2 regions of the Agathobaculum ammoniilyticum genome follow, and region 2 is predicted to be linked to the other one. Evidence: a T-box and tRNA genes for the amino acid it is inferred to sense, from the RefSeq annotation. Region 2 holds a T-box; the other holds one or more tRNA genes.
What was found. A T-box is a leader RNA that pairs with one kind of tRNA and senses whether it is charged. The one in region 2 lies ahead of OCV66_RS06710 (valine--tRNA ligase), so its partner is inferred to be a tRNA-Val.

Region 1 (15,265 bases), on a different contig from region 2:
TCGGCGAGGAAAACGATATCCCAATCATCGGCACGGTCGAGCCTGCGTGCCGCCGCGCGCTGCGGGAAACAAAAAACGGGCGCATCGGTGTGATCGGCACGGTGGCGACCGTGCGGTCGGGCGCGTATGAGCGCCGCCTGACCGCGGAGCGTTCCCCGCTCGCGCTGACGGTGTGCGCATGTCCGCTGTTCGTGCCGCTGGTGGAAAACGGTCGTGTGTCGCGCGGCGACATCGTGATCGAAACGGTCGTGCGCGAATACTTAACGCCGCTGCGGGAGGCGGGCGTGGATACGCTGATCCTGGGCTGCACGCATTACCCACTGCTGGCGGATGTGATTGGGGACTTCATGCAAGGAGTGACGCTGATCGACTCCGGCGCGGAAGCGGCGAATGCCGCGCGCACGCAGGTTGAGCAGGGCGCAGGACCGGGGGGCACGCAGTATTTCGTTTCGGACGACCCGCAGGGCTTTACCCAGCTTGCCGGCCTATTTTTGCAGCAGCCGGCCGCAGGGGAGGCGGAGCTTGTCGAGATTTCACGGTACTGACCGGATAGTTCAGCGCCGGCGGTGCGCCGCCGGACGGAAAATGGGGAATGATATGAAGAAGGACGTTTGGCTGTCGATCTGCTCCACGCAGCAGTTTGCGGACTGCGAGGAGGAACAGATCGACCTGGTCACGGCGGCCACGCTGTATGAGCGCGGCGGCAAATATTACATCGCCTATGAGGAGAGCGAGCTGACCGGACTGGAAGGGACGCGGACCACCGTCAAGCTGGATGGAAAGACGGTTTCGCTCATCCGGACGGGGACCTACCCCTCTCATATGCTGTTCTCCGAGGATGAGCGGCATATCGGGCTGTATCAGACACCGGTCGGTACGGAAATGGCGATTGCGACGCATACCTCCCACATCCGCAACACGGTGGGTGAAAACGGCGGCGAGCTGGTGATTGATTATACGATAGAGGTGGATCATTCGGTCATGGGGGAGCATCATTTTGAAATGATCGTTTCCACAACGCCGGCATAAGGACGAAAAAGTAACGGAGAGTGAATAAATGAACGCATATGAATTTGCACGCGCCGAGGCGACGCGGGTCGTCGAGGCGGCTTACCACAAGGCGGTCGCCGCAGGCGTTTTGCCGGAAGGCGACATCCCGCCCGTTGCGGTGGAAACGCCCAAGGACGCCGCGAACGGCGACTGGGCTTCCACGTTCGCCATGCAGTGCGCTAAGCCGCTGCGCACGGCGCCGCGCAAGATCGCGGAGGCGATTGTGGAAAACCTCGACCTGGCGGACAGCTGCTTTGATACGGTGGAGATCGCCGGCCCGGGCTTCATGAATTTTACGCTGAACCAGGGTTGGTATGAAAAGGCGGTCAAAAACGTGTTCGAGATGGGCGCGGACTACGGCCGCACCCAGACCCCTGCGCCGGAAAAGGTGATGGTGGAGTTCGTATCCGCCAACCCCACCGGCCCGATGCACATGGGCAACGCGCGCGGCGGCGTGCTGGGCGACTGCCTGGCCGCTGTGCTGGACTGGTCGGGCAACACCGTGACCCGCGAGTTCTACATCAACGACGCGGGCAACCAGGTGGATAAGTTTGCCCACTCGGTCGAGGGCCGCTACATCCAAGAGGTGCGCGGCGAGGACGCGATCGAATTCGACCCGTCCTGGTACCAGGGTGACGATATCAAAGCGCTCGCGCACGACCTGGTCGGGCAGTACGGCGACAGCCTGCTGGACAAGACTCCCGAGGAGCGCTTCGCCATCATCGAGGGCTACGGCCTGCCCACCAACATTGCGCGCATGGAGCGCGACCTGGGCCGCTATAAGATCAATTACGACGTATGGTTCCGCGAGAGCGAGCTGCATGAGAGCGGCTACGTCAAGGAAACCATAGATATACTGACCGAGAAGGGTGCGACCTACGAAACCACGGACGGCGCGCTTTGGCTGCGCTCGACCGACTTCGGCTGCGATAAGGACGACGTGCTGCGCCGTGCGAACGGGTTTTACACCTATTTCGCGGCGGATATCGCCTACCACCGCAACAAGTTTGAAAAGCGCGGCTTCGACCGCGTCATCAATATCTGGGGCGCGGATCACCACGGCCACGTCAAGCGTCTGCAGTGTGCGCTGGACGCGCTCGGTCTGGACGGCTCGCACCGCCTGGAGATCGTGCTCATGCAGCTCGTGCGCATGATGCAGGGCGGCGAGGTCGTGCGCATGTCGAAGCGCACGGGCAAAAGCCTGACCCTGACCGACCTGCTCGATGAGATTCCTGTGGACGCGGCGCGGTTCTTCTTCAATTCCCGCGCGGCCGAAACCCAGATGGAGTTCGACCTGGACCTTGCGGTCAAGCAGGATTCGGACAACCCGCTGTATTATGTGCAGTACGCGCACGCGCGCATCTGCTCGGTCATCAAAAACTGCGTGGAGGGCGGCGTACCCATGCCGGATACGGCGGCCGTCGATCTGTCCGTACTGACCGGCGCGGACGAGCGCCAGCTCGTCAAGGCGATCGCGCTGCTGCCCGAGGAGATCGCGCAGGCGGCGCAGAGCCGCGACCCCTCGCGCCTGAACAAGTACGCGGTGGCGCTCGCGCAGCAGTTCCACCACTTCTATAATGCGTGCCGCATCAAGTGCGAGGATGAAAAGCTGTGCGCGGCGCGCCTGGCGCTGTGCCTGGCGGCGCGGCAGGCGATTGCGAACACGCTCGGCCTGATCGGCGTGGAAGCGCCCGAAACGATGTGACCCGACTGCCGCATGCGCGCGCAGGACACGGAAATGGAGAAGCAAATGAAAAAATTCGTAAAAAGGCTGGTGTCGCTCGCCCTGGCGGGCGCGCTGCTGGTCGTGCCGGCGGGTGCGGTGACGCAGGATGGGGAAAGCGAGACCTGGTTTGACGGGGTGTGGGCGCTGATCGACGCGTTCGGCCTGAAGGCGGAGAACGACCCCTATATTCTGCAAAATTATATCAATAAATACTTGGAAGAGCATCCAGAGGAGCTGTACCATGTCGTCAACGATATTCTGTCCCTGCTGGATACCCATTCCATGTACCTGTCGAGCGAGGAGTACACGCAGGGCTTTTCGACTCTGGAGGGCTTTATCGGCATCGGCGTGGGCCTGCAGGAGACTGCGGGCGGCGTGCAGATCGGCGAGGTGCTGCGGTATTCCGCGGCTGAGGAGGCCGGCCTGGAGATCGGCGACCTGATTGTCCGGATCGACGGGGAGGACGCGTCCGGCCTGACCAGCGCCGAGGCGGCCGAGCGGCTGCGCGGCGAGGAGGGTACGCGCGTTTCGCTCACCGTGCGCCGTCAGGGACGCGAGATCGAGGTCGACTGCGTGCGCCGTCAGGTCAACCAGGTTTATGTTTCGAGCAAAACCATGGCCGACGGCGTGGAATACATCAAGGTCAGCGCGATCGGGTCGCAAAACGACTGGGCCGCCTTCTCCGAGATCTGGGAGGGGCTGGATGAGAAAAACACCCGCGCGGTCATCCTCGACCTGCGCGGCAACGGCGGCGGCGTGATCGATATCGCGCTCAGGATGGCCGATGCCATGACGCAGGAGGCGGAGGTCTATCTGGCGGGCGTGCGCTGGCGCAGCGATATGGGCGGTCTGGAACAGACGTTCTCCACGGGCGGCGGTCTGCCGCTCAACCAGATTATCGTGCTGGTGGACGGCGGCACGGCCTCGGCGGCCGAGTTGCTCGCGGGCAGCCTGCAGGACACCGGTGCCGCGCTCCTGATCGGGGAAAAGACCTACGGCAAGGGGCAGGGGCAGTACCATTTCCCGCTGGTCAACGGCGACAAGCTGGTGATCACCACGCTTGAGCTTGAGTTGCCAAAGCAGGGCTGCTACGAGGGCGTCGGCCTGACGCCGGATATCCAGATCGGCAACCGAGAGGTTACGGTCAACGGCGCCGGCCTGTCCCCGCTGGACACCACCAGGACCCTGCGCTTCGGCGACCAGTCGGACGATGTGTACGCCATGACCGAACGCCTCGCACTGCTCGGGCTGATCGACGAGGCGACCAGCACCTTTGACGGGGACGTGCTGGACGCGGTGGCCGCGTTTTGCGAGAGCTATGAACTGGCGCCCGACCTGTATGCCTCGCCTGAGCTGCTGCAGGCGCTGGACGGGGCGATGCAGACGCTGGATGGGCAGACCTTTGTGCTGGACCAGCAGCTGCAGACCGCTTTGGAGCTGTGCAAGCTGGCGGCGGAAGAGCCGCAACAATATACCGCGCTGCCCGACGGCAGCTGGAAGAAAAACTGAGTTACCGTCTTTCTTGGGAGGAAGATAGATTTTGGACATTCCTTTGTGCCAGAACAGCCATAAACCGCAGCTCATGCTGACAGGACCGGAGGCGCTGCCGCTTTACCGGTCGCGTCCGGAATGCTTCGCCGGCGCGCTCGCGCCCGATGGGACGACCTGTGCGAAGTGGGCGGAGGCGCTCGACGGCCTGCCGGTCGGGCTGCCGCTCGATTGCCCGCCCGTGCCGGACAGGGAAACGTGTGAGCGCCCGCTCACGATGCGCTACATCAGCCTGTGCAAGCAGGCGTTCCGGCCTTTGCTGCATGACGGCGCCGCGTTTTATTACCTGCGGGGGGCGCAGACGTTCGCTGCTCTGCGCGCGGCCGTGCTGGCGCTGGGCGACCTGACCGGCCGCACGGTGATTGCCGAGCTGCTGATCGAGGACGACGAAGGGCATATGGTGGATGGCACGGACGTACGCGCGGCGGTCGGCGTGCTGCAGCGCATCGGTGTGACCACTGTTATCCTGACCGCGCACGAGCCGGAATCCATCACGGAGGCGCTGGATATGGCCGCACCGTATGCGCGGCTCTCGCTTGGCGTATCCGTACATTCTGCATGGCTGCGCGCCCAGACCACGCTGTACAATACGGAGGTATTCCTGCCGGTCGAGCATGACGACGAGGCGCGTCTGTTGCAGGCGATCGACGCGCATACCGGCGGGCGGTTGGTGCCGCGCGACCACGATGACTTCATCTTGGCGCCGGATGGCACGAACGTACACTTTATCGACCCGACGATCGATATTTCGGATGAGATCGAATGCGGGCCGCGCCTGGAGGAAGCGCTGCTGGACGCGGAAGAGGACGCGGGCGCGTTCAAGCTGGTGCTGGAATGCGAGGATGATGTGATCGCGCTGGAGAAGTATCAGTATATGATCGCGCGGCCGCTTTGCCTGTGCGCGGAATCCGCGGACCTGCTCGAGCAGGGGCTGCGCGTATACGCAGGGCTGGCCCTGTACGACGGCACCTGGGAGCAGCCGGAGGACGTCCTGCATTATCTGGAACAGAAGTACGGCCTGATACGGCTATAAGGGGCAAAAGCCCGCTGTATCTGCGCCGCGCGTTTCATGCGCGGCATACGGAGAAAAATGACAGGGAGGCTTTGGATGGACTGGAAAGAAGTCACAATCTATACCACAACGGCCGGTATCGGGCCGGTGGAAGCGCTCTTGGAGGAGCATGGCGTGGAAGGCTATGTGCTGGAGGACGCTGCGGATTTTGAGGAATTTTTGAAGGATACCGAGATATACTGGGATTATGTAGACGAGGATCTGGTGCGCGAAAAGCGCGCGCAGGAGACCTGCCTGAAAATATACCTGCCGGACAGCGGCGAGGGCGCGAAGCAGTACGCCGGCATCCGCGCATCGCTCGAAAGCCTGAAGGCGCGGGATGAAGCGCACGCCTGGGGCCGCCTGTGTACGGAAACCGCGCTGACCCGTCAGGAGGACTGGGAATGGGGCTGGAAGCAGTATTTCAAGCCCTTTCCGGTCGGCGGGAGCTTTCTCATCAAGCCCTCGTGGGAGAGGGTGGACGACGCGCAGGGGCGCCGTATTCTGGAAATCGATCCGGCTTCGAGCTTCGGCACGGGCAGCCATGACACGACCCAGCTCTGCATGGCCGCGCTGGAGCGGTACGTCAGGCCCGGGGACGCGCTGCTCGATATGGGGACCGGCTCGGGCATTCTGGCCATCGCGGCCGCGATGCTGGGCGCGGATGTGCGGACGGTGGTCGATATTGATGAAAACTGCCTGAAAACCGCGCGGGAGAACGCGGAAAAGAACCATGTCTCAATCGGCCGCGGCCTCTGCGGCGACGCACTGCGCGACGCGGGTCTTGCGGAGGAGATCGGCGCGGGCTACCGGATTATCGTGGCGAATATCGTGGCGGACGTGATCATCGGCATGGCGCCGATGTTTGCGGGCAAGCTCGCGGCGGGCGGCGTGCTGATCTGCTCGGGTATCCTGAACGAACGCGCGTCCGAAGTGGCCGCGGCGCTGGAACAAACCGGCTTTGTGATTTTATCGCGGGAGGAAAGCAAGGATTGGAGCGCTTTTGCCGCGAAAAAATGATTCACGGAATGTTCACTTGCCAAACGGCGGTTTTTTTGTTAGAATAGGAAAGGTTATTTGATTACCATGCCAAGATTCTTTGTTGACCGGCAGCCGGAAAACGGCCTGCTGGTTCTGCGGGGCGAGGATGCGCACCACGCGGGGCGCGTGCTGCGGCTGCGGCAGGGCGAGGCGCTCACGCTATGCGACGGCGAAGGGATAGACTATGACTGCACGGTGGAGCAGATCGAAAAAGACGCGGTTCTGTGCCGTGTGCGGGACCGCCATCCGGCGGCGACCGAGCCAGGGCAGCGGCTGACGCTGTTTATGGCGCTGCCCAAGGGCGATAAAATGGAATTTATCGTGCAGAAGGCGGTCGAGCTGGGTGTGAGCGAGATCGTACCCTACCTTTCACAGAACTGTGTCTCGCGGCCGGACAAGACCGAAAAAAAGGTGGAGCGCTGGCAGAAGATCGCCACGGAGGCCGCCAAGCAGTGCGGAAGAGGACGGCTGCCCCGCGTGCGCGCGGTGGTAACAGTGGAGCAGGCGGTCGCACAGGCGGCGGAGAGCGAGACTGCGCTGTTCTTTTATGAAAATGAGAAAAAGACCGGCCTGCGGGACGCGCTCGCGGACGGTGTTGGCAGGACCGTATCGCTGATGATCGGACCGGAGGGGGGCTTCACCTTGGAAGAGGCCGAGGCCGCCGTCAGGGCGGGGCTGAGAAGCGTATCGCTCGGCACGCGAATCCTGCGGTGTGAAACCGCGCCGGTTGCGGCGCTGGCCGCCGTTTTATATGCGGGCGGCAATATGTGAGTACAAAAAAGAGGGAGTGTAAGCATTGGCCAAAAGCAATGTGGGCAAAAAGCCAATCAGTGAGGAAGAATACACAACAAATAAGGTGTTAACCGTGTTCAGCATCTGCCTGCTCGGCGTTCTGGTGCTGATGGTGCTGCAGCGCCTGCTCAATTACGGAAGTACGGTCATGGCAGGGTTCCTGATGATCAAGATCCTGCTGGGAATCGGCATCGTTGGGGCGCTGTGGGGCATCTGGCTGCTGGCACGCGAGCTTTCAGGCAAACGCTCCGGTGCACGCCGGCTGATTTGCGGGCGCAATGTGCTGATTGTGAGCATTGTGATCATCCTTTCCATGTCGGTCATCAACTATCTGGGCATCCAGCCGATCAAGGTGCTTTATGTGGTGCTTCCGGTGCTGGCGGTATATTATCTGGTATATCATTCCTACGCGCCGGAATTTTTCCTGATCGCGGTGGATTCGGGCGTCGCGCTTGGACTGATGTGGGTGGTACACCGTGCGCTCGCTTCGTCCAATTTTGGTTCGCTGGCCTATGTGGCGCTCGGCGCTATGGCCGTGCTGACGGTGATCCAGTTGATCTGCGTCTGGTCGCTGCACGGGAAAAAGGGCAAATTCAAGTTCCGCGGCGAGACGGTTGATTCGCAGTTCAGCCGCAATGCGTACACTATGCTCACGGTGACTCCACTGCTGATGACCGTTTTGGTGGCGGTTACCTTGTTCGTTCCCGCCTGCATGCTGGTTGCGCTGGGCGTGGGCGCGGCATATCTGTTCATTACAGCGGTATACTATACCGTTAAGCTGATGTGATTTTATATCCGGAATAAATTGCGGACGGCTGGGCCGTCCGCTTTGTTTTCTGGAAAGGGGGCGCGCAAATTGACACGTTTCGGTAAGCTGCTGGCAGGCGCTGCGCTGTTTTGCGGTATCGCAGGCACGCTGCTGTATCCGCGGCTTTCCGCGCCGCGGGTGCAGAGCCCGTTCGAGGCAGCGGCGCTGCTGGAGCAGGCGGTCAGGGACGGCGGAGAGAGCGTGACGTTCCGCACGGAGGAGATCGACCTGGATGCGGTGTACAGTGCGCTGGAGGCGCGGTATCCCTATGCGTTTGCGCTGCACGCGACCACGCGTCCTAACCAGACGATCGAACTGCGGGTTGAGCTTTCGCGCCCCGCACGGCAGGAGCAGGCCTGGTCGTACGCAAGGGCGCTGGCGGCGGAAACGGTGGACAGCGGCATGTCTGAGGAGCAGAAGCTGCGCGCCCTGCACGACGCCCTGGTTCGGTTATGTCAATATGATACGGATACAGCGGGTAAAGCGGCGCCTGACGGCGCGGCAGCGCCTTTTGCAGCGGACGGTGCATTACTCGACCATAAGGCTGTATGTGCGGGCTATGGCCGCGCATACGGTATGCTGTGCGAAGCCGCTGGGCTACGTGCGGTCTATATCGCCTCGGAGGAGATGAATCATGGATGGAATGCGGTCCGGCTGGACGGGGAAACCTATTATATTGACTGCACCTTTGATGATCCTGTGCCGGATCGGGGAGAATATGTGTCCGATCAGTATTTCCTGCTGACGGCAGAGGAGCTTTCCAACACACACCAATGGGACAGGACGTTTTATGAGCAGGTGTTGGATGGTCTGGAAAAAGAAAGTTGAGGAAAAAAGCAAAAAACACTTGACAATACGACATATTTGCAATATAATATTTATCGTCGCCAACGAACGGGCGACGCAGGGAAAAGCATATGGCGGTATAGCTTAGTTGGCTAGAGCGTTCGGTTCATACCCGAAAGGTCATTGGTTCAAGTCCAATTACCGCTACCATTTCCCTTGGCCCGTTGGTCAAGCGGTTAAGACACCGCCCTTTCACGGCGGTAACGCGGGTTCGAGTCCCGCACGGGTCACCATATGGAAGTTTAGCTCAGCTGGGAGAGCATCTGCCTTACAAGCAGAGGGTCAGCGGTTCGATCCCGTTAACTTCCACCACTATAAAACCTGAGCCGTATGGCTCAGGTTTTTTTGTTTCAGGTAGGCCCATGGAAATAAGACAGCAGAGGAGGGGATGGGATGTCCTGCTATTACCGGATGGAAGAGAGGGTGCGCCTTTTGGGAAAGGAGCCGCCTGAGGTTTGGGAGAATATACTGGCCGTCATCCCGCACGAGGAGCTGTCTGTCGCGCCGCTGCCAATGGGGCTGCGCCCCCCGCCGCATATTATGCGCGGCAAGGAACAGCGGTACTGCCGTATTACTTTTGAAGCAGGCCAGGTTGCCGGCTTCTTCCATGTGCCGGCGCACACCAGACAGGCTACGCATAACTGTGCGTTCACTTGGTGCGGCAGCAATGTGTTGCTGGTCGCCTATGATGATTTTGTGCAGGTGTGCCTGCACAGGGTAGGCCAGTTGAGCGCACACAAAAACGCTGGCTCCGCAGATTTTATTGTAGATTTCCTGTCTGTTCTGATACAGGACGAGCTTCCCCATATTCAGCGGCTGGAAGAGAGCCTTTCCAGTCTGGAGCAGGATGTGCTTCAGGGGAAAGTCAGCCGTTTCATCCACCAAATGAGCGCTCTGCGGCAGGAGCTTAACCGCTTCAACCGTTACTATGCACAGCTCAACGATATGGCGGATTCGGTTTTGGAGAATGTGCCGGAATGGTTTGACTCAACCAGCCTGCAGCGCTTGGGATATTTTGCGCGCAGGGTGGACAGCCTGCGGGATGAAACGCAGATGCTGCGCGAGTATGCCAGCCAGATCAGTACGGAATATCAGGCGCAGATCGATATTGCACAGAACCGGATTATGAAAACGCTGACGATCGTCACAACGGTTTTCCTTCCTTTATCACTGATTGCAGGGTGGTATGGGATGAATTTTGCCTATATGCCGGAGCTGCACTGGACATTTGGCTATCCGGCTGTAATTCTGTTGAGCGCGGTGGTTGTTTGTATCTGTCTGTATTTTTTTAAACGTCGTCATTTTTGGTAAATCAATGGAAATGAAAAGCAGCAGACCGGTTTGCGGTCTGCTGCTTTTTTGACAGAAAGGTGTTTTAAGCGATGCGTCTGCCGTGTTGGCGGCTGTCCACAAAACAAAGCCGGAAGGTACATATGAAACCGTGTAAGTCTATTGTCAAGGAAAAATATAGAGGGATTTTGCGGTGCTGGGAGTTGGAGGCGCGCAGCGGCATTAAAACGGAATGAAAATTAAAGCTGCGCTGTTAATGCGGGATTAAGTTATGCAAACAATGGTTGCAATTTCAAAATCGCGGCTTAAAATATAGGTATTCGTAGAGGCGGACGCCTGTATGAAATAAATAACGAGAGAAGAATGACTTATGATAAGAAAAAAGCTTGTAGCCACGTTCCTTACCGCAACGCTGTGTACCAGTCTGCTGGCCGGCTGCGGCGGGGGCAACGAAGCCTCGGACACAGCGGACAGCAGTGTACTCCGCGTAGGGTTTGAGGGTATGACCGTGCCGACAAACTGGACGCAGGATACGGATGCGCACGGCGCGATCCAGATAACGGGGACGGAGCAGTACCTGTGCGGCTTTGAGGTGGACCTTATGAAACGTGTCTGCGAGGAAGCTGGCCTGACGCTGGAGCCGTATAAATATGAATGGGATGGCCTGATGATGGCGGTGCAGTCCAACAAGGTGGACTGCGCGATCTCCATGATTACCCCGACGGAAGAGCGCCGCGCACAAATGGATTTCACAGAGCCATATTATTCGCCTGATCTGGTGATGGTCGTTAAAAAAGACAGCCCGTATGCTTCGGCAAAGTCGCTCGACGAACTGTCCGGCATCAAGGCGACGTCGATGCTCAATACCTTGTGGTATGATGTAATTGACCAGATTCCCAGTGCCTCCAAGGAGGCGGCCATGGAGAGCGTGCCGGTGCTGGTGGTTGCGGTCAACGCGGGTACGGTGGACGGGATACTGCTCGACCGTCCGACTGCGGAGGGTACGCTGATCTCCAATCCGGAATTAGCAATTGTCGAGCTGGACGAGGAGAGCGGGTTTGAGGTGCCGGCTGAGCAGCTCGATGTCGCGATCGCCGTAACCAAGGGTAATGAAGAACTGGTCGGTAAACTGAATGACGCGCTGGAAAAGATCACCGATGAGGAGAAAAACAAGATGATGGACGCGGCCTGTCAGAACCAGCCGCTGAACCAGTGACCAAACGGAAAGGCGGCTTTTACTTACCATGGACATAGGTAGTATGGACTTCTTTGAAAGGGTTCTGTATTTTATCCAGAATTATGGATCTTCGTTTTTGGAGGGCGCGGAAATTGCCGCGTTTCTCGCGGTAGCGGGAACGGCGCTCGGTTGCCTGATTGGCTTTCTGGCCGGCGCGGTTTCCGCTCTTGAAATCGAACCGGATGATAGTACTCTGCGCAAAGCAGTGCTGCGCGTCGCGCGCGCAGTGATTGCGTTTTACGTCTGGCTGTTTCGCGGTACGCCGATGATGGTGCAGGCCATGGTTATTTTTTACGGCTCAGCCTATTTCGGCGCGGATATGGACCCTGTCACCTGCGGCCTGTTTATCGTTTCGATCAATACAGGCGCTTACATGGCTGAGACGGTGCGCGGTGGCATTCAGTCGATTGATCCGGGGCAGAACGAGGGCGCGGAAGCCATTGGCATGACGCGCGGTCAGACGATGCGTCTGGTCATCCTGCCGCAGGCATTCCGCAATGTGGTGCCGCAGATTGGAAACTACCTGATCAGTAATGTCAAGGACACCTCGGTGCTGAGTGTAATCACGGTCGGTGAGCTGTTTTATGTGGGCCGATCGGTTGCCGGACAGTTTTTTACCTATTTTGAAGTGTTTACCGTGATCTGTATGATCTATCTGGTGCTGACAACGGTAACGACTGCGCTGGTGCGCTTGGTGGAGAAACGCCTGGCGGGTCCCAAAGATTATGTTCTGGAAGAAGCGGAGGAGACGCCGGCATGACAGGTGCTGTCCGCGGCTATGATCCGTATGAAAGATTTAAGTTGAAACGAGAAAAGGAGCTGCATGAAACATGGAGGTTACCCGAACTATGCCCTTGAACCGCCATACGATGGCACTGTCTGCAAAGAGTGTGGATGCCGTGAAAGGGCGTGCCGGCGTAAAGACGGATACTGTCCTGCGTATCGAACATTTGAGCAAGAATTTCGGTTCGCATATCGTATTGCGGGACATTGATTTTTCGGTTCGTTCGGGAGAGGTCGTCTGCATCATCGGCGCTTCCGGATCGGGGAAGTCAACGATGCTGCGCTGTATCAACCATTTGGAAACACCAACGTCCGGCGAGATTACCTATGAGGGGAAAGCGGTCGGCGGCGTGCATTTTGACCTGTCGCAATATCGCGCCAAGGTCGGCATGGTGTTCCAGTCGTTTAACCTGTTCAACAATATGACGGTTTTGCAGAACTGCATGGCGGGACCGGTGCATGTGCTGCACAAAAAGAAAGCGGAGGCGAAACAGGACGCTCTGTTTTACCTGAAAAAGGTAGGTATGGCACCGTATATCAACGCGCGCCCCTCACAGCTTTCGGGCGGCCAGAAGCAGCGCGTTGCGATCGCCCGTGCGCTGGCCATGCACCCGAAAATGCTGCTGTTCGATGAACCGACGAGCGCGCTCGACCCGCAGATGGTGGGCGAGGTGCTGGCGGTCATGCGTCAGCTTGCAAAAGAGGGCATGACCATGGTTGTGGTTACGCATGAGATGCAATTTGCGCGCGAGGTTTCCAACCGGACCGTATTTATGTGCGATGGCGTGATCGCGGAAAGCGGCACGCCGGAGCAGATCTTCGAGCATCCGCAGAACCCGAAAACACAGCAGTTCCTCAGCCGCTTCCAGGCAAGCTGAGGCTGGAAGGCGCGGCACGGAAAGGGCCGCGCCTTGCTTTGCGCAGACAGAAAGGAGAGATAAAAATGGAGCTTCGGACCCGTCTGGCAGAATATATGTCCTTGCGCTCTCTGGGACTGATTTTTGCAGGTACGTTTTTATTTTCGTTTGGCATGAACGTATTTATCACCCCGTTGGGACTGTTCAGCGGCGGTTTTCTGGGCATTGCACAGCTGGTGCGGGCATTTCTGGTTAATGTGCTGGGGCTCAGCCTTGGAAGCGCGGATATAGCGGGCATCCTGTATTTCTTGATGAGCGTCCCGCTGCTGATACTGGCGTACAGCCAGCTGGGAAGGCCGTTTTTTATCAAAACGCTGGTCTGTACCGGACTGTACAGCTTTTTCCTGACCGTGATCACGGGGCCAGAGCAGCCGATTTTTTCGGATACGCTGACCTCCTGTATCGTTGGAGGGCTGGTTGCGGGCGTTGGCGCAGGGCTTACGCTGGTTTCGGGCGGCTGCGGCGGTGGGGAGGAAATATTGTGCGTGTATCTGGCGCAGAAAAACCCGTCATTCAGCGTGGGACGTGTATGTATCCTGATTAACGTGCTCGTATTCGGCTGCTGCGCGGTATTCTTCAATCTGCCTGCGGCGATCTATTCGGTTATCTATTCCGTGACCGCCAACCTGACGCTTGACAGGGTGCATTTCCAGCGTATTACGATGGATGTCATGATTATCACCAAGCTGGATAATATGGAACAGCTGGTATTTGATACGGTGCAGCGCGGTGTGACAAGGCTGCATGGAGAGGGCGGCTATACTCGGGAATCGACCAATGTGCTGCTGACGGTAGTATCCAAGGACGAGGCATTTGCACTTAAACGTGCGGTGCGCAAACGCGATCCGGATGCTTTCATCATTGTACATGATGATATCGGCGTTGCAGGGAATTTCGAGATGCGTCTGTAAACAATCAAACAGGAGGCTGGTGCGGCAATGTGCCGCACCAGCCTTTCTGTGCTGTTGACAAATGGCGGGGTTGGCTCTACAATAAGCACAATATCGGACGGGAAAGGAGAGGGGGGATATGCGCCATAACGGACACGGCGTGCGCTCGGTCGATCATCTGGCATACTGCTCCGGCATGAACGACTGGAACCCTGGGTTCAAAGTCGTGCTGTCGCTGGGGACGCTGGCGATCTGTCTGGCGGCAGACCGCGCGGTGGTATCCCTTGCGGTGATCGCCGTGCTGGCGTGGCTGCAAAATGTCAGGGGCGGGGTGCGGCTGTCCGCCTATATCGGACTTTTACGGGCGCCGCTGGTCTTCCTGTTGCTGGGCGGGCTGGCGGTGGCGTGCGATATTTCCCGCGTGCCGGCCGGTGACTGGAGCCTGCCGTTGCCCGGGTTTTATCTCTGTACCGACTGGGACCGCGCGCGCTTTGCGTGCGGCCTGGTTCTCAAAGCGCTTGGCGCGGTGAGCGCCATGTATCTGCTCGCGCTCACGACAACGGCCTGCGAGCTGGTGTCGGTGCTGCATCGGGTCCGTTTGCCTAGCCTGCTGACCGAGCTGATGTATCTGACCTACCGGTTTATTTTTGTGCTGCTGGATACATATGGCCGTATGTATGACGCGGCGGCGGCACGACTGGGCTGGCGGGATTTCCGCACCTCCTGCCGCTCGTTCGGCGGCACGGCGGCCAACCTGCTCGTCGTGGCGCTGCGGCGGTCGAGGAATTATTCGAATGCGATGGCGGCGCGAGGCTATGACGGCGCGCTGCACTTTTTGGAAGAGAAAAAGCCCCTGCGGCGCGCGCAGGTGGCTTGGACGCTGGTATTCTGGACAGCGCTGCTGGCCATGCGGCTGGCGGCAGGATAGAAAGGAGCCGCGATGCGGGAAATCGTTTTTCGGGCAAAGGACCTGTATTTTTCCTACGACGGGAAAAAGAACGCGCTCGATGGCGCTTCGCTCGACCTGTACGCGGGGGAGCGGCTGGCGGTTTTGGGGGCCAACGGAGCGGGAAAGTCAACGTTTTTCCTGTGTCTGAACGGCGTGCTGACGCCCGACCGCGGCACGATGCTGCTGGATGGGGAACTGATCGGGAAAAAGGAGCGCGGGCGGCTGTGTCGACGGGCGGGCATTGTGTTTCAGAACGCGGACGACCAGATCATTGCGTCCACCGTTGCGGCCGAGGTTTCGTTCGGCCCGATGAACCTGCGGCTGCCGGAGGCGGAGG
Region 2 (16,326 bases):
CACGGCTTTCGTGCCGCCGCAGTCAAAGGCGAGAACGTAATCGTCACAGGCTTCCACCACGGGGGCGGTATAGCCGAGCGTCTGCCGCAGCGTTACCAGGCCGCCGGGCTTGGCAAGGAACAGGGAATCGCTGTCCGCATAGGCCAGGCCGGATTCAAACAGCGCCGCATCGGAAAACGAGCCGTTTTCATAGGCGATTGTGGTCGCGTCGCCCCCATGCTCCCGCAGGCCCGCGATCGCATAGCTGGCAAGGCTTTGGATGGAAGCGGGCGTGAAAAGCCGGTAATTGGAAAGCAGGAACAGGAAAACCGCGATCACAAGCAGCCAGCCGCAGGCGGTTCGCAGCGTGGTGACAATGCGCACGCGGATATCCTTGCTTTCGAGCAGTAGCCTGCGCCGTTCTTTTTTGGAGGACGGGAAACGGATGATATTTTGTTTTGTTTTCCTGGTCTTTGTGGTCAAATGCTTCCGCCTCCTCATTGTATCGCGTTTTGGGGCTAAAAATGTGAATAAAAATTAAATTATCGGGCGCATATGGAACAGGCCGCATAAAAACGGGTTCAGCTTCCGAGCTGGAACGGGTCGAGCGCGGGGGTATGCTCATACCACAGGCGGTTCATGAACAGCCCGTTCGCGGGCAGGGTGGGGCCGGCCTGCTCTCGGTCGCCCGACCGCAGGATCGCGGTGACGTCGTCCGGTGTCAGCTTCCCGCCGCCCACATAGGCCAGCGTGCCTGCGATGGCGCGCACCATGTTGTACAGGAACCCGTCGCCGCAGACGCGGATGCGGATGAGCCCGCCCGCCGGCTCGACCTCGCACCAGAACACGGTGCGCACCGTGCTTTTGACCGGCGTACCCTGGCTGCGCACGGCAGCAAAGTCCTGCCTGCCGACAAAGCGCTGCGCGCCCTGCTGCATTTTCGCAAGGTCGAGCGGGTAGTGGTATCGGTAGGCGTAGCGGGCATGGAACGGGTCGCGCAGGGCCGAGGGATAGATATAGTACGCATATTCCTTTTTGGTGCAGTCAAAGCGGGCGTCGAACGACTCCGGAACGGCGGCAGCGCCGGAAACCGCGATATCATCGGGCAGGAAGCTGTTCAGCGCATAGGGCAGGCGCGCCATCGGGATGGTGCAGTTCGCCCGAAAGCTTGCGACATACCGGCGCGCATGCACGCCGGAGTCCGTGCGCCCCACGCCGGAAACATGCGCCTTCTGGCCGAGCAGACGGAAGACTGCGGTTTCCATGCTCTCCTGGATGGAGGGACCGTTTTTCTGTACCTGCCAGCCGTTGTAGTTCGTCCCGTCGTAAGAGAGGATAAGCGCGATGTTCATAGGCCGTACCGCCCCAGCGCGATCACCGCGCCGATTACAACCGCGAAAATAACGCACGCACAGATATCCACGCGTTCAATATGGAGCTGCTTCATGCGCGTGCGCCCCACGTCGCCGCGGTACAGGCGGCACTCCATCGCAGTGGCCAGCTCATCCGCGCGGCGGAACGCCGAGATGAACAGCGGCACCAGAATGGGGATCATTGCCTTGGCGCGCTGGATTAGATTGCCGGAGTCAAAATCCGCGCCGCGCGCTTTCTGGGCGGAAATGATCTTTTCGGTCTCCTCGATCAGCGTCGGGATGAAGCGCAGCGCGATCGACATCATCATGGAAAGCTCATGTACGGGCGCGTGCAGCTTTTTCAGCGGCGAGAGCAGGCGCTCCAGCCCGTCGGTCAACTGGATGGGGGAGGTGGTATAAGTCAGCATGGAGGTCGCGATGATGAGCAGCATCAGGCGCAGCACCATGAAGAACGCGACCTTGACGCCCTCCCAGGAGATATGCAGGAAGCCCCACTGCCACAGATATTCGCCCGTGGCGCTGGGCGTGTAGAACAGGTTTAGCACCGCGGTGAACGCGATGATGAACAGGACCGGCCGAAGCCCGCGCACGACAAGACGGGGGGAAATGCCGGAAATGCCGATGACCACGGCAAGGAAAGCAATCACGGCCGCATAGGAAACCGGACCGCCCGCCAGAAACAGCGCGATGATGAACACGACTGTCAATACGATCTTAACCCGTGGGTCAAGCCGGTGTACCGCGCTGTCGCCGGGGAAAAACTGGCCGATGGTAATGTCCTTGAGCATCAGTGCGCCGCCTCCTTCCGCTTGCAGGCGCGCAGCGCTTCCAAGGCCTGCGCGACGGTGAATACCGAGGTGTCCACGGCATGTCCGCGTTTTTTCAGCTCGAGCATGACCTTGGTAATCATGGGGATGTCGAGACCGGCCGCGACGATCTCCTCCGCGTGGGAGAATACCTCGCGCGGGGTGTCGCAGAACAGGATCTTCGCGTGGTTCATCACGAGCAGGCGGTCGGCCAGCCGGGCGATGTCCTCCATGGAGTGCGAAACGATTAGCACGGTCGCGCCGGACTGGTCGTGGTACCGCTTGACAAGGCTGAGGATCTCATCCCGTCCGGCAGGGTCGAGGCCGGCGGTCGGCTCGTCCAGCACAAGCACGTCCGGACGCATGGCAATTACGCCCGCGATGGCGACGCGGCGCTTCTGGCCGCCGGACAGCGCAAATGGAGACTGGCTGGCAAGGCTTGCGTCCAGTCCAACCGCATCCATGGATTCACGCACGCGTTCGTCGATCTCATCCTGCGGCAGTTTCATGTTGGTCGGGCCGTAAGCGATATCCCGGGCGATCGTCTCCTCGAAAAGCTGGTATTCCGGATACTGGAACACCAGGCCGACGCGGAAACGGGTTTCGCGCGCGCATTTGCCCTTTTCGTTCCAGATGGGCTGTCCATCCAGCAACACCTCGCCTGAGGCGGGCTTGAGAAGGCCGTTAAAATGCTGGATCAGAGTGGACTTGCCCGAACCGGTGTGGCCGATCACGCCAAGGATCTCGCCCTTTTGTATTTTCAGGTCAACATGGTCGAGCGCGGTGCGCTCAAAGGGGGTGCCTGCCCCGTAAACGTAGGTCAGGCCCCGTGTTTCAAGAATCGTTGACAATGGGTTCTCCTCCCATATGGATTGATGTGCGGGGTGAAAGGCGCGCGGCACTTCTGGCCGCTATGCCAGATACTGCTCCAGGATATCCGCGCATTCACCGATGGAAAGCGCGTCGATCGGCAAGGCTTCGCCGTCCTGCCGGTTGAGGCTGTGCAGCACCTCAATGGTCTGCGGCACGGTGAGCGACGCGGCGCGCAGCGTGTCCACCTGCGTAAATATCTCGCGCGGCGTACCGTCCATCAGCACGTTCCCCTGATGCATGACCACCACGCGCTGCGCCTGCACGGCCTCGTCCATGTGGTGCGTGATCAGGATGACCGTGATGCCGTACTGGCGGTTCAGCTCACGCACGACCGCCATGACCTCGCGCCGCCCCTGGGGGTCGAGCATGGCGGTGGGCTCGTCAAGCACCACGCAGCGCGGCATCATGGCGATCACGCCCGCGATGGCCACACGCTGCTTCTGTCCGCCGGACAGGCGGTGCGGCGCCTGCTTGCGGTATTCGTACATGCCGACCGCGCGGAGCGCTTCGTCCACCCGTTTGCGGATTTCGGCGGGCGGCACGCCCATGTTTTCGAGCGCGAACGCAACGTCCTCCTCCACGACCGTGGCGACAAGCTGGTTGTCCGGATTCTGGAACACCATGGAGACGGTCTTTCGCACCTCATAGGTGTTGCTCTCGTCCCGCGTGTCCATCATATCGACATAGCACACGCCGCCCGTCGGCAGACGGATGGCGTTGAAGCAGCCCGCGAGGGTGGACTTGCCCGAGCCGTTATGCCCCAGCACGGCGACGAATTCGCCGCGCTTGATCGAAAGGTCCACGCCCTTCAGAACAGGTACGGAAAGCTGTCCCTCCTCCGCGGGATAGGCGTATTGCAGGTTTTCTGTTTTGATGATCTCGGACATAGCTTTTTCATCCTTAAAACAATCAGAATTTCGGTCGGTTGGACTCGTCAATCGCGTCCTTGACCGCTTTTTTGACGACAAAATACAACAGAATCAGGAAAAGGATATCAGGGAGATACATAAACAAATTAAAAAGCAAACTTTGCAGCATTAGTTTTCCCACCTTCCTCCATCAGAAAGCAGTTCGTGCCGTACCCTGCGTTTTACACGCTGGATACAGCCGTATCCGTTATTCCGCCGCAATAAACCGCGCGCTCGACCCGCACGGCAATACCAGTCCGGTCGACTCGACCGGCAGGCCAAGCTCCTGCGCCTCGATGCGCCCCGCGGTGCGTTTGGCCGCCGTGATGCCGAGCAGATAGGCCATGACGGACGGAGCCAGTCCGGTGGAATAGCTGGAGATCAGTACGAACAGCGGCTTATCCGACAATACGTTCATCGTCATTGCGACAAACTCGGCCACGTCCTCCTCGATCTTCCAGGTCTCGCCCGAGGGGCCGCGTCCGTAACTCGGCGGGTCCATGATGACCGCGTCGTATTTGCGGCCGCGCCGGATCTCGCGCTGGACGAACTTTTTGCAGTCGTCCACGATCCAGCGGATCGGGCGGTCGGAAAGGCCAGAGGAGGCAGCGTTTTCGCGCGCCCACTGGACCATCCCCTTGGAAGCGTCCACATGGCAGACCGACGCGCCCGCTGCCGCTGCCGCGAGCGTTGCGCCGCCCGTGTAGGCGAACAGGTTGAGTACGCTTACCGGCCGGCCCGCGTTCCGCACCATGCGGTCAATGAAATCCCAGTTGGCGGCCTGCTCGGGGAACAGGCCGGTATGCTTGAAGCTCATGGGCTTGAGCTGGAACGTCAGCTCACGGTAGCGGATGGCCCACTGCTCGGGCAGGCTGCGGATTTCCCACCTGCCGCCGCCCGCGTTCGAACGGTGGTAGATGGCGTTGGGCCTGTCCCACGCGCGGCAGGACGCCTCGCGCGGCCAGATGGCCTGCGGGTCCGGCCGCACCAGCACTTGAGTGCCCCAGCGTTCGGCCTTTTCGCCGCCGCCGCAGTCAAGCACAGCGTAATCTTTCCAATTGTCCGCAATCCACATAAACACATTCCTCGTTCTGTGAGAGATTTACACAATTTATCAGTATCTATTTTAACACCAAAAAGCGGGCGGCGCAATGCAAAAGAAATCCCACCGAAGGGGCGGGTTTTTATGAAAAACGGCGAAAGCAGACTGTGTACGCCGTCCGAAGCGCCGGAAAAGCAAACCGGACTGCGGCCGCAGTCCGGTTTTGAGAAAGGCGGGGCGGCGGAGTCAGGCGGTCTGCGCCTGCCGCGTCAGCTTGCGAGTGATGGTTATGAACATCACCACCGACATGACCACGGAGAACAGGTCGGCGATCGGCTGGGTAAAGATAATGCCGTCCAGCCCGAACAGGGCGTTGAACAGGAACAGACAGGGGACGAATACGAAGCCTTGCCGGCTGCCTGCCAGCGCCAGCTACGCGGCCGCGCGTCCCATAGCCTGCAGCACGAACAGGATGCGGAGTACAGGCATGGACAGCATCAGCGCGCGCAACATGGGTACGCCCGCTTGGATCACGTCTGCGTCATTGATGAACACCGAGATGATGCGGTCCGCAGCGAAGTAGTAGGCCGCGGTCAGAACCGCGCGCCTCACCGTGGTGCAGACGACCAAGAAATTGACCACTCCGCGCAGGAAGTAGCACAGGTAAAAGACGCAGGCGCAGATGCTGCCGATCACGGTGGCGGTGGCGGCTCCGGCCACGCCCCAATCCAGCGAAAGGATCATGATGGGGGCGAGGATGATGTTTGCCAGGGAAACACCGGCCGTTTGTCAACGGCCGGTGTGGAATTATTTTTTGCGCTTGGCCTTGGCCCAGCCTTTCTTTTTGGGTGCGGAGGGGCGGCCCATCCCTGTGCGGGCCGGCGCGCGGCCGGCCGCGGCCTTTTTCGCCGGGGCGGATGGCTTTTTCGCCGCCGTGGGCGGCTGCTCGCCGCGGTGCGGGCGGATCAGACAGCCCTTGCCGTAGCCGATCAGATCCTCGCGCCCGGCCTTTTTAAGCGCCGCCAGCACGATCGGCCGCTTGTCCGGCCGCCGCCACTGGAGCAGCGCGCGCTGCATGGCCTTTTCCTCGGGTGTTTTGGCCACATAGACCGGCTGCATCGTGCGCGGGTCAAGTCCGGTGTAGTACATCGCGGTCGAGAGCGTACCCGGGGTGGGGTAAAAGTCCTGCACCTGCTCGGGCATATAGCCGACTCTGTTCAGGTATTCCGCCAGCAGGATCGCGTCGTCCAGTGTCGCGCCCGGGTGGGAGCTCATTAGATAGGGGACCAGATACTGCTTGCGGCCCAGCTTCTGGTTGATGCGGGCGTACCGCTCGCGGAACTGTTCGTATACAGAAAATGATGGTTTGCCCATATAATACAATGCGTTATCGCTCATGTGTTCGGGCGCAACCTTGAGCTGACCCGAGATATGGTGCTCAACCAGCTCGCGGAAAAACGCGTCGTTATGGTCGGCCATCATGTAGTCATAGCGCAGGCCGCTGCGCACGAATACCTTTTTAACGCCGTTGAGCTGGCGCAGCGCGCGCAGCAGACTCAGGTAATCCGTGTGGTCGGCTTCGAGGTTTTGGCACGCGGACGGAAACAGGCAGCGCTTGTTTTTGCACAGGCCGTGTTCCTCCTGCTGCTTGCAAGCGGGGAAGCGGAAATTCGCGGTCGGCCCGCCGACGTCGTGGAGGTAGCCCTTGAAGCCGGGCATCTGCACGATCTGTTTGGCTTCCGCGATCACGCTTTCATGGCTGCGTGCCTGGATGTACCGTCCCTGATGGAAGGCGAGCGCGCAGAAGTTGCACGCGCCGAAGCAGCCGCGGTTGTGGATGATGGAGAACTGCACCTCCTGAATCGCGGGTACGCCGCCCAGCGTCTCATAGGACGGGTGGTAGGCGCGCATATAGGGCAGGGCGTACACATGGTCCATCTCCGTGGTGGTCAGCGGGAGGGAGGGCGGGTTCTGGACCATCACGCGCCTGCCGTGGCGCTGTAAAATCGCCTTGCCGCGCACATGGTCCTGCTCGTCGTACTGCGTTTTGACCGAGCGGGCGTAGTCCGCCTTGCGTGCGCATACATCCTCGTAGGAGGGGCATTCGACCGCGTCGAACGCCAGTCCCTCCACATCGTGCGCCAGATAGGCCGTGCCGCGCACACCCACGCAGGCGTCCGCGCCCTTTTTGCCGTGCTTCAGGTTGCGCGCCAGCTCGAGCACCGAGCGCTCGCTCATGCCGTACATCAGCCCGTCCGCGCCCGTGGACTCCAAAATGGAGGGCATCACGCGGTCGGCCCAGTAGTCATAGTGTGCAAAGCGGCGCAGGCTGGCCTCGATGCCGCCGAGGTAGACCGGCACCTCCGGAAATGCGCGCCGCGCAAGCATGGCGTAAACGGTCACCGCGCGGTCGGGGCGCTTGCCCGCCCTGCCGCCGGGGGTGTAGGCGTCGTCCGAACGACGCTTTTTGGCTGCGGTGTAGTGCGCGACCATGGAGTCGATATTGCCGCCGTTGATAAGTACCGCGTAACGCGGCCGGCCCATGGCGAGGAAGTCGCGCTCGTCGCGGAAATCCGGCTGGCTGAGGATGGCGACTCTGTAGCCCGCGTCCTCGAGCACACGAGAAATGATCGCGGTGCCGAACGAGGGATGATCGACATAGGCATCGCCGGTGACGAGCAGGAAATCGCAGTAGAACCAGCCGCGATCCTGCATATCCTGTTTGGAAATCGGGAGAAAACCGTTCATAAATCCCCTTTCGCTTTGCAAAGCGTGAAAAGACGTATACCATAGAAGTAAGCGGTCCGGAAAGACGAAAAAGCGGTTGGCCACGCTCCTGCAGAGAAGGTGGTTTTATGGAGAGTGTGCAGCAGATTATTTTGATGCTGCGCCTTCTTGAAATCGTCAAGACCATAAAAAAATGACCGCCCACTTGCCCCGGGTACGGTCATTTTTTGAAATGATAGATACTTAGGGTCAACCGTCTTTGCCGGACTGCCCTTTGCTACTTTTCATTATAACGGTCCTGCGCCGTTTGTCAAGCCCCGCCTCAGTTATCGAGGTAGAACTGCACCAACTCCTGCATCAGCTCGTCGCGGTCGATCTTGCAGATCAGGCTGCGCGCGTTATTGTGGTTGGTGATGTACGTCGGGTCCTCGGAGAGGAGATAGCCTACGATCTGGTTGATCGGGTTATAACCCTTCTCCTTCAGCGCGTCATATACTGCGGTCAGCGTGCGCTTCATCTCCTTGTTGGACTCGTCTACAAGGCTGAATTTTCTTGTGCCGTCAAGCATGTCTGTCTCCTTTCCGATCCTACCGGTTGGTTTTTGCTATAAACAGCATAATACAAAACAACGGAAAAGTAAAGCCCTTATCGGCCGAAATGGGGGCGAAATCTTTTTCCAACCCTGCCACAGTGCGGTTCGCAAGCCGTACTGTGGCAGGATTGGTTACCGTCAGGGAAGTCTGGGAAAAGCTCCCCCTGCACAGCGGGGGCATGCGAACCCAAATAGAAAGCGGGCGGTTATACCGCCCGCTTCCGGAAAACCGGTCTGTTATCAGCTGCGCAGGACCGCGCCGAACGACTTTTCGAGTGCCGCCAGCGCGTCCTTCATCGCCTTGTCGCACTCCTCGTCGGTCAGCGTGCGGTCGGGCGCGCGCATGGACAGCGAGTAGGCCACGGATTTTTTGCCCTCCGGGATGCCCTTGCCCTTATACACGTCGAACAGCTTGACCGACTCGAGGATCGTGCCGGCAGCCTTTTCGATCGCAGCCTGCATAGAGGCCGCTGGAATGGCATCGTCCACCAGCACCGCGATGTCACGGGTCGACGCAGGGAACTTGGGCAGCGGGTGGTACAGCTTGCTGGGATCAATGGATGCGAACAGCGCATCCATGCGCAGCTCAGCCGCCAGCACCTCGCCGGACAAGCCGTAGCGGTCTGCGACCGTGGGATGCACGGTGCCGAATACACCGACCTGCTCGCCGCCGATCAGCACGTTTGCGCAGCGGCCCGGGTGATAGGACGGGTTCGCCTTCTCCGGCACGAACTGCACGCCCTTAATGTTGAGCTCACGGCACAACGCCTCGATCACGCCCTTGAGCTGGAAGAAGGATAGACGGCCGTACGAGCCAAGCGTCAGCACCTTTTCCTCGTGCGGGAGCACGTCCGGATCGGCCTTGCCGTCCTTGATGGACGGGGTATAGATTGTGCCCAGCTCGTAGAGCGACGCAGTCGGGTTGCGGTGCGCGTGGTTGTGCGCAAGCGATTCCAGCATCGAGGGCAGCACGGTCGTGCGCATGACGCTGAAATCCTCACCGAGCGGGTTCAAAATCGTGGTAGAGATGCGGCGTGGGTCGTCCTCGGCCCAGCCAATCATGTCATAGAACTTCGGGGAGATGAACGAGTGGCTCATGGCTTCGTCAAAGCCCGCCTCGCGGCAGACCAGCGCCGCGGCGCGCTCGGCCTGCTGCCTGGGCGTGTATTCGCCCTGCACCATCTCGCCGGCATACAGCGTGGTCGGGATCTTGTCGTAGCCGTACATGCGCGCGACTTCCTCCGCGAGGTCGCACATGCGCGCGATGTCCGTGCGGAAGCTCGGCACGATGACCTCGCCGCTTTCGACTGTGAAGCCCAGCTTCTCGAGGTAAGCCTGCTGCTCCGCATCGGACAGGGACAGGCCGAGCAGGCCGTTCATTTTATCCGGTTCAAAGGGTAGACGCTTGGGGTTGGGGTCGGAGTTGTCCACGTCGATGATGCCGTCGATGACCTCGCCCGCGCCGAGCTGTTCGACCAGCTCGCAGGCGCGGTTGACCGCGTCGAGCGTCATGCGGGGGTCGAGGCCCTTTTCAAAGCGGCCGGACGCCTCGGTGCGCATGCCGAGCGCCTTGGCGGTCACGCGGACGGTCGCGCCGTGGAAGCACGCGGACTCGAACACAACGGTCTTGGTGTCGTCCTCGATCTCGGAGTTCGCGCCGCCCATCACGCCCGCGACCGCGACCGGCTTGTCGTTGTCGCAGATGGCGAGCATTTTGTCGGTCAGATCGTGGTCCTGGCCGTCCAGGGTCTGGATGGACTCGCCGTTACGCGCGCGGCGCACGACGATCTTGCCGTCCGACAGGCAGGAATAGTCGAACGCGTGCATGGGCTGGCCATACTCGAGCATGACGTAGTTGGTAATATCGACGATGTTGTTGATCGGCCGCACACCGGAGGCATGCAGGCGCTCGCGCATCCACGCGGGCGAGGGCTCAATCTTGATGTTGCGCACCAGACGTGCGGTGTAGCGCGGACACAGGTCAGGATCCTTGACCTCGACCGACATATGCTTGTTGATATCATCGCCCACGCCCTTGACCAGGGGGGACTTGACTGCGAACGGGCGGTCAAAGGTAGCGGCGGTCTCGCGCGCCAGGCCGATAACGCTCAGACAGTCCGGACGGTTGGAGGTGATCTCAAAATCCGCGACATATTCGTCCAGGCCGAGCACCTTTTTGATATCCTCGCCCACCGGAGTACCCGCGGGCAGAAACAGGATGCCGTTCTCGCACGCATAGGGTACGCAGCCGTGGGTCAGGCCCAGCTCCTGGAACGAGCACATCATGCCGTTGGAGACCTCGCCGCGCAGCTTGTCTCTGGTGATCTTGACCCCGCCGGGCAGGGTGGACTTGTGCAGCGCGACAGGGCAGACCTCACCCACCGAATCGGGGGTCACGTTGGGCGCGCCGGTGACGATCTGGACAGGCTCGCCCTGCCCCACGTCGAGCTGGCAGATTTTGAGATGGTCGGAGTCCGGATGGTCAATGACCGACAGCACCTTGCCGGTCACGACGTTTTCGATCTCCGCGCCGAGGTAGAAAACCTCCTCGACCTTGGAGCCGGACATGGTAAGCCGTGCGTCATACTCCTTGGGCGTGACGCCGGAAATATCGGTATAATCCGAAAGCCAGGAAAGCGGCAGTTTCACAAAAATTCCTCCTTGAAATTTTTCGATTGAAACCACGGTTTCAATCGAGGGGGACGCGCCGAACCATGGTTCGGACGCGTTCTAGGCTGCGAAAGGTTCCGACGGGCGAAACTTTTCTCCGCTCTGGTATCAAAACCCTGATACATGCTCGCGGTTTTCTGTTTTATGCGCGCATGGCGCGCCCGTCAAAAGTGAGGACATGCCTGATCTTTGACACCCCGACCCAGCCGCCCTGGGCGGCGACGTTCGGGTGTCGAAGACCGGTTCCTTCGGGACCGGTTTTCGTATATAAGGGACTTGTGAAGTCCCTTATAAGCACGCGAGCGCGTTAAAATTGTTCCAAAAACCGCACGTCGTTTTCATAGAACAGGCGGATGTCGTCGATCTTGAAGCGGCCCATGACCATGCGCTCCAGGCCGATGCCGAACGCGTAGCCTGAGTATTCCTCCGGATCGATACCGCTCATCTCAAGTACCTTGGGGTGTACCATGCCGCAGCCGAGGATCTCGATCCAGCCCTCGCCTTTGCAGAGCGGGCAGCCTTCGCCGTGGCAGCGGTAGCACTGGATGTCCATTTCCGCCGACGGCTCGGTGAACGGGAAGTGGTGCGGGCGGAAACGGACGACCGTGTCCTCGCCGTACAGCTTTTTGGCGAACAGCTCGAGGATACCCTTGAGGTCCGACATGCGGATGCCCTTATCGACGACCAGCCCCTCGATCTGGTGGAACAGCGGGGAGTGGGTCGCGTCCACCGCATCCGAGCGGTACACACGGCCGGGCGCGATGATGCGGATGGGCGGCTTTTTCTTCTCCATCGTGCGCACCTGCATCGGGGAGGTCTGCGTGCGCAGCACCACGTTGTCCGAGATATAGAAGGTGTCCTGCGTGTCGCGCGCAGGATGGTCCTTGGGGATGTTGAGTGCTTCGAAATTGTAGTGGTCAAGCTCGACCTCCGGACCTTCTGCGATCGAGAAGCCCAGGCCGAGGAAAATTTCCTTGAACTCATCCAGCACGATGTTGAGCGGATGCTTTTTGCCGATCACGACCTCCTCGCCCGGCAGGGTCACGTCGATTGTTTCGGCCTCCAGCTTGTGCGCGAGCGCGGCCTGCTCAATGACCAGCTTCTGCTTTTCGATTATGGTTTCGATCTCGGCGCGCACGTCGTTGATGAGCTGGCCTACGGCCGGGCGTTCCTCTGCGGCAACGTCCTTCATGCCCTTGAGGAGCGCGGTCAGCTCTCCTTTTTTGCCAAGGAACTTGACGCGCGCTTCGTCAAGCGCGCGCGGGTCCGCGGCGGCGGCAAGCTGTTCCTTTGCGGCCTGCAGGATGCCTTGCAGCTTTTCTTTCATGGTTGCCTCTCCTTTTTATATGAAAAATCAGCGTTTGGGACAAAATAAAAGCCTTTCGTCCCATGAATTAGGGACGAAAGGCATAAAAGCAACTTCCGTGGTACCACCCTGATTCCCAGCCGGAGCCGGGCGCTCATTGAACGCCGGTAACGGGGCGTCAACCCGCCTGCGCCTACTGGAAAAGCCGTTCAGCGCCGGTGCTCGCAGGGGAACTTCGCGTCATGTCTCTTTGGGCGGCTTGCAGCCAAAGGCCGCCTTCTCTGAAAAGAGGGGGATGGCGTTACTTTCCCTGTTCATCGCGGTTTGGTATTCATAGACAGTAATATTAAACCACATCTTTCGGGGGATTGCAAGTGGAAGGCATGTTTTTTTTGACAGGCAGGAAAGAGGGGGTGCCGCGCCGCTTGACAAATCTGCGGTTTTTGGATATACTGTTAAAGTTGATATGCAAAATGCGATGAAAAAGAGGAGTATTCCCGCTTCGCGCGCTGCAGAGAGAGGGCGGTCGGTGCAAGCCCTTGGGCGGAGGGAAGAAAGTCGCTTTGGAGCAGGAGGCCGAATGCCAGTAGGCTGTCCCGTCCCGCCCACGTTACGGGCAAACGAGTGCGCGGCGGCATTGCCGCGAATTCAGGTGGTACCACGGAGCACGCTTCGTCCTGTACGGACAGCGTGCTTTTTTGTTTTCCGCAATCAAACCGAAAAGGAGACAGACCAATGAGCGAACTGCCAAAGACCTACGACCCGAAATCGGTCGAGGACAAGCTGTACAGCTTCTGGAACGATTCCGGCTTTTTCCACGCCGAGGTCAATCCGGACAAGAAACCCTACACCATCGTTATCCCGCCTCCGAACGTGACCGGCCAGCTCCACATGGGCCATGCGTTCGATGAAACGCTGCAGGACATTCTCATCCGCACCAAGCGTATGCAGGGCTATGAGGCGCTGTGGATGCCCGGCACCGACCACGCGGGCATCGCCACCCAGATCAAGGTGGAGGAGACGCTCCGCAAGGAGGAGGGCAAGACCCGCTATGACCTTGGCCGCGAGAAGTTCCTCGAGCGCGTGTGGGACTGGAAGCACCAGTACGGCAACCGCATCATCAGCCAGCTCAAAAAGCTCGGCTCCTCCTGCGACTGGGAACGCGAGCGCTTCACCATGGACGAGGGCTGCTCCAAGGCCGTGCGCGAGGTGTTCGTCAACCTGTATGATAAGGGCCTGATCTACAAGGGACACCGCATTATCAACTGGTGTCCGCACTGTGCGACCGCGCTTTCGGACGCCGAGGTTGAGTACGAAACCCAGCCGGGCAAGCTGTGGCACATCCGTTACCCGCTGGCGGACGGCTCAGGCGACCTGGTGGTCGCCACCACCCGTCCGGAAACCTTTATGGGCGACACCGGCGTGGCCGTCAACCCGAACGACGAGCGCTATCAGCATCTGATCGGCAAGACCTGCATCCTGCCAATCATGAACCGTGAGATCCCGATCTTCGGCGATGAGTACGTCGATATGGAATTCGGCACGGGCTGCGTCAAGGTCACGCCATGCCATGACCCGAACGACTTCGAGATGGGCCAGCGCCACAACCTTGAGCAGATCCTCGTGTTCAACGAGGATGCGACCGTCAACGAAAACGGCGGCAAGTACGAGGGGATGGACCGCTACGAATGCCGCAAGGCGGTTATCCGTGACCTCGAGGAGGGCGGCTACCTTGTCAAAACCGAGGACCACGAGCACAACGTCGGCACCTGCTACCGCTGCGGCACGACCGTTGAGCCGATGACCTCCGCGCAGTGGTTCGTCAAGATGGCGCCGCTGGCGAAGCCCGCAATGGACGTGGTACACGAGGGCAAGACCAGGTTCGTGCCGGACCGCTTCGCCAAGACCTACCTGCGCTGGATGGAGAACGTGCATGACTGGTGCATCTCGCGTCAGCTCTGGTGGGGCCACCGCATTCCGGCGTTTTACTGCGACGACTGCGGCGAAATGACCGTCTCCAAGGAAGACGTCCACGTCTGCCCGAAGTGCGGCAGCAAAAACGTCCGCCAGGAGGAGGACGTGCTGGATACCTGGTTCTCGTCCGCGCTGTGGCCGTTCTCCACGCTCGGCTGGCCGGAAAAAACGCCGGAGCTTGACTACTTCTACCCGACTTCCACGCTGGTCACGGGGTACGATATCATCTTCTTCTGGGTGGCGCGCATGATCTTTTCGGGCGTCGAGCATATGGGCGAGACGCCGTTCGAGACCGTGTATATCCACGGTCTGGTGCGCGATGCGCAGGGCCGCAAGATGTCCAAATCGCTCGGTAATGGCATCGACCCGCTGGAGGTCATCGACCAGTATGGCGCGGACGCGCTGCGCTTCACGCTCGCGACCGGCAACAGCCCCGGCAATGACATGCGCTTCTCGACCGAGCGCGTCGAGGCGAGCCGCAACTTCTGCAACAAGATCTGGAATGCGTCCCGCTTCATCCAGATGAACCTGACGATTGGCAGGGACAAGGCGGCGTCGCTGCCCGCCGACCTCGCGCTTGAGGACAAGTGGATCGTCTCCAAATATAACACGCTGGTGGCCGAGGTCACCCGCAACATCGACCAGTATGAGTTGGGCCTGGCCGCCGCGAAGCTGAACGACTTCATCTGGGATAACTTCTGCGACTGGTATATTGAGATCGCCAAGACCCGCTTGCAGGCGGGCGACGAGAAAGTGCAGCAGGTGCTATGCTATGTGTTGTCGGGCGCGATGCAGCTGTTGCATCCGTTCATGCCGTTCATCACCGAAACCATCTGGCAGGCGCTGCCGCACGAGGGGCCGTCGGTGATGGTGTCTCAATGGCCGCAGTATGACGAAACATTGCGCTTTGCGGAAGAGGAAGCGCAGATGGAGACCCTGATGGACGCGGTGCGCGCGATCCGCAACCGCCGCAGCGAGATGAACGTGCCGCCCTCCAAAAAGGCCAAGGTGCTGATCCTGACCGAGAAGCGCGATACCTTCGCCGCCGGTGCGGGCTTCTTCCCCAAGCTGGCCTATGCCTCCGCGATCGAGCTGGTGGACGCAGTACCCGCGGACGCGGCCAAAATGGCAAGTGTCGTCACGGGCGACGCGCAGCTCTATATGCCGATGGGTGACCTGATCGACTTCGCCGCCGAGCGCACGCGCCTCGAAAAGGAGAAGGCCAAGGTCGAGGATGACATCGCGTTTGTGATGAAAAAGCTGGATAATCCGAGCTTTACCCAAAAGGCGCCGGAAAAGATCGTCGCGGTCGAGCGGGAGAAGGCGGAAAAGCTGCGCGAGCACCTCGCCAAGCTCGAGGAGTCTATCGCCGCGCTGGGATAAAACGAACAGAGGAAAAAGGAGGAAGCCGCGCTTCCTCCTTTTCTTTTTGTAAAAGTGTGTTATAATACTGAATAAAACGGAGTCCGGAGACAAAGGCATGGAGCATACTTATTTTTTCCAAACAACAGTATGGAGGGCCAGCGGCACCTACTATGATGCGGAGGGGCGGTCGTTCCTGTTAATGGGAGAGGTGCAGGTGCGGCGCACGGCATCCGAATGGACGCTGGCAGGCACGCTCACCGTGCGGTCCGACCCGCCGGTTCAGTTTTCCAACAGCTACCGCATCGCGCGTACGGAAACGCCAGACACGCTTTGTTGGGAATCGTACAACCCCGCGCTGGGGACGCTGCGCGGCACATTTGAGATCGTCGGCCCGTGCATCGTATCAATATACCGCTCCACGGAGGACGGATACAGCGGTACGGAAACGCTGCGCCAGCTCGACGGGCAGACGTATGAAAACGTTGGGGTGTCGTTCCGAAACGGCAGGCGCATATCCTCGTGGACAGCGCGTATTCACAGAGAGGAGGCGGAAACGATTGGGCTACCGATGGATTGATATGGAGAACTATCCGCGCATCCAGCATTTTGCGTATTTCCGCGGCCTTGCCTATCCCTATGTAGGCTTGACGGCGGAGGTGGATATTACATTGCTGATGCAACGGATGGAGCGAGAGAGGATACCGTTTTTCC

Region 1: it has a tRNA-Val gene. The T-box ahead of OCV66_RS06710 (valine--tRNA ligase) is inferred to sense a tRNA for this amino acid. The anticodon was not compared.

What each region holds. Positions count from the first base shown of each region.
Region 1 covers NZ_JAOQJE010000001.1:473,874-489,138, forward strand. The annotation lists gene murI (glutamate racemase) at 1-545, shown strand, start outside; gene OCV66_RS02385 (DUF1934 domain-containing protein) at 598-1,029, shown strand; gene argS (arginine--tRNA ligase) at 1,058-2,755, shown strand; gene OCV66_RS02395 (S41 family peptidase) at 2,801-4,285, shown strand; gene OCV66_RS02400 (hypothetical protein) at 4,317-5,357, shown strand; gene prmA (50S ribosomal protein L11 methyltransferase) at 5,433-6,395, shown strand; gene OCV66_RS02410 (16S rRNA (uracil(1498)-N(3))-methyltransferase) at 6,462-7,187, shown strand; gene OCV66_RS02415 (hypothetical protein) at 7,213-7,995, shown strand; gene OCV66_RS02420 (transglutaminase domain-containing protein) at 8,065-8,844, shown strand; tRNA gene OCV66_RS02425 (tRNA-Met) at 8,936-9,012, shown strand; tRNA gene OCV66_RS02430 (tRNA-Glu) at 9,021-9,095, shown strand; tRNA gene OCV66_RS02435 (tRNA-Val) at 9,099-9,174, shown strand; gene OCV66_RS02440 (magnesium transporter CorA family protein) at 9,256-10,173, shown strand; gene OCV66_RS02445 (transporter substrate-binding domain-containing protein) at 10,523-11,368, shown strand; gene OCV66_RS02450 (amino acid ABC transporter permease) at 11,397-12,149, shown strand; gene OCV66_RS02455 (amino acid ABC transporter ATP-binding protein) at 12,259-13,050, shown strand; gene OCV66_RS02460 (YitT family protein) at 13,116-14,000, shown strand; gene cbiQ (cobalt ECF transporter T component CbiQ) at 14,119-14,907, shown strand; gene OCV66_RS02470 (energy-coupling factor ABC transporter ATP-binding protein) at 14,920-15,265, shown strand, end outside.
Region 2 covers NZ_JAOQJE010000005.1:12,979-29,304, forward strand. The annotation lists gene OCV66_RS06650 (DUF5711 family protein) at 1-462, opposite strand, end outside; gene truA (tRNA pseudouridine(38-40) synthase TruA) at 561-1,331, opposite strand; gene OCV66_RS06660 (energy-coupling factor transporter transmembrane component T family protein) at 1,328-2,140, opposite strand; gene OCV66_RS06665 (energy-coupling factor transporter ATPase) at 2,140-3,009, opposite strand; gene OCV66_RS06670 (energy-coupling factor transporter ATPase) at 3,070-3,918, opposite strand; gene OCV66_RS06675 (hypothetical protein) at 3,941-4,069, opposite strand; gene OCV66_RS06680 (class I SAM-dependent methyltransferase) at 4,148-5,014, opposite strand; gene OCV66_RS06685 (hypothetical protein) at 5,414-5,725, opposite strand; gene OCV66_RS06690 (YgiQ family radical SAM protein) at 5,789-7,729, opposite strand; gene OCV66_RS06695 (IreB family regulatory phosphoprotein) at 8,031-8,276, opposite strand; gene pheT (phenylalanine--tRNA ligase subunit beta) at 8,541-10,949, opposite strand; gene pheS (phenylalanine--tRNA ligase subunit alpha) at 11,278-12,297, opposite strand; T-box leader at 12,364-12,603, opposite strand; T-box leader at 12,746-12,959, shown strand; gene OCV66_RS06710 (valine--tRNA ligase) at 13,012-15,633, shown strand; gene OCV66_RS06715 (hypothetical protein) at 15,731-16,192, shown strand; gene OCV66_RS06720 (CatA-like O-acetyltransferase) at 16,173-16,326, shown strand, end outside.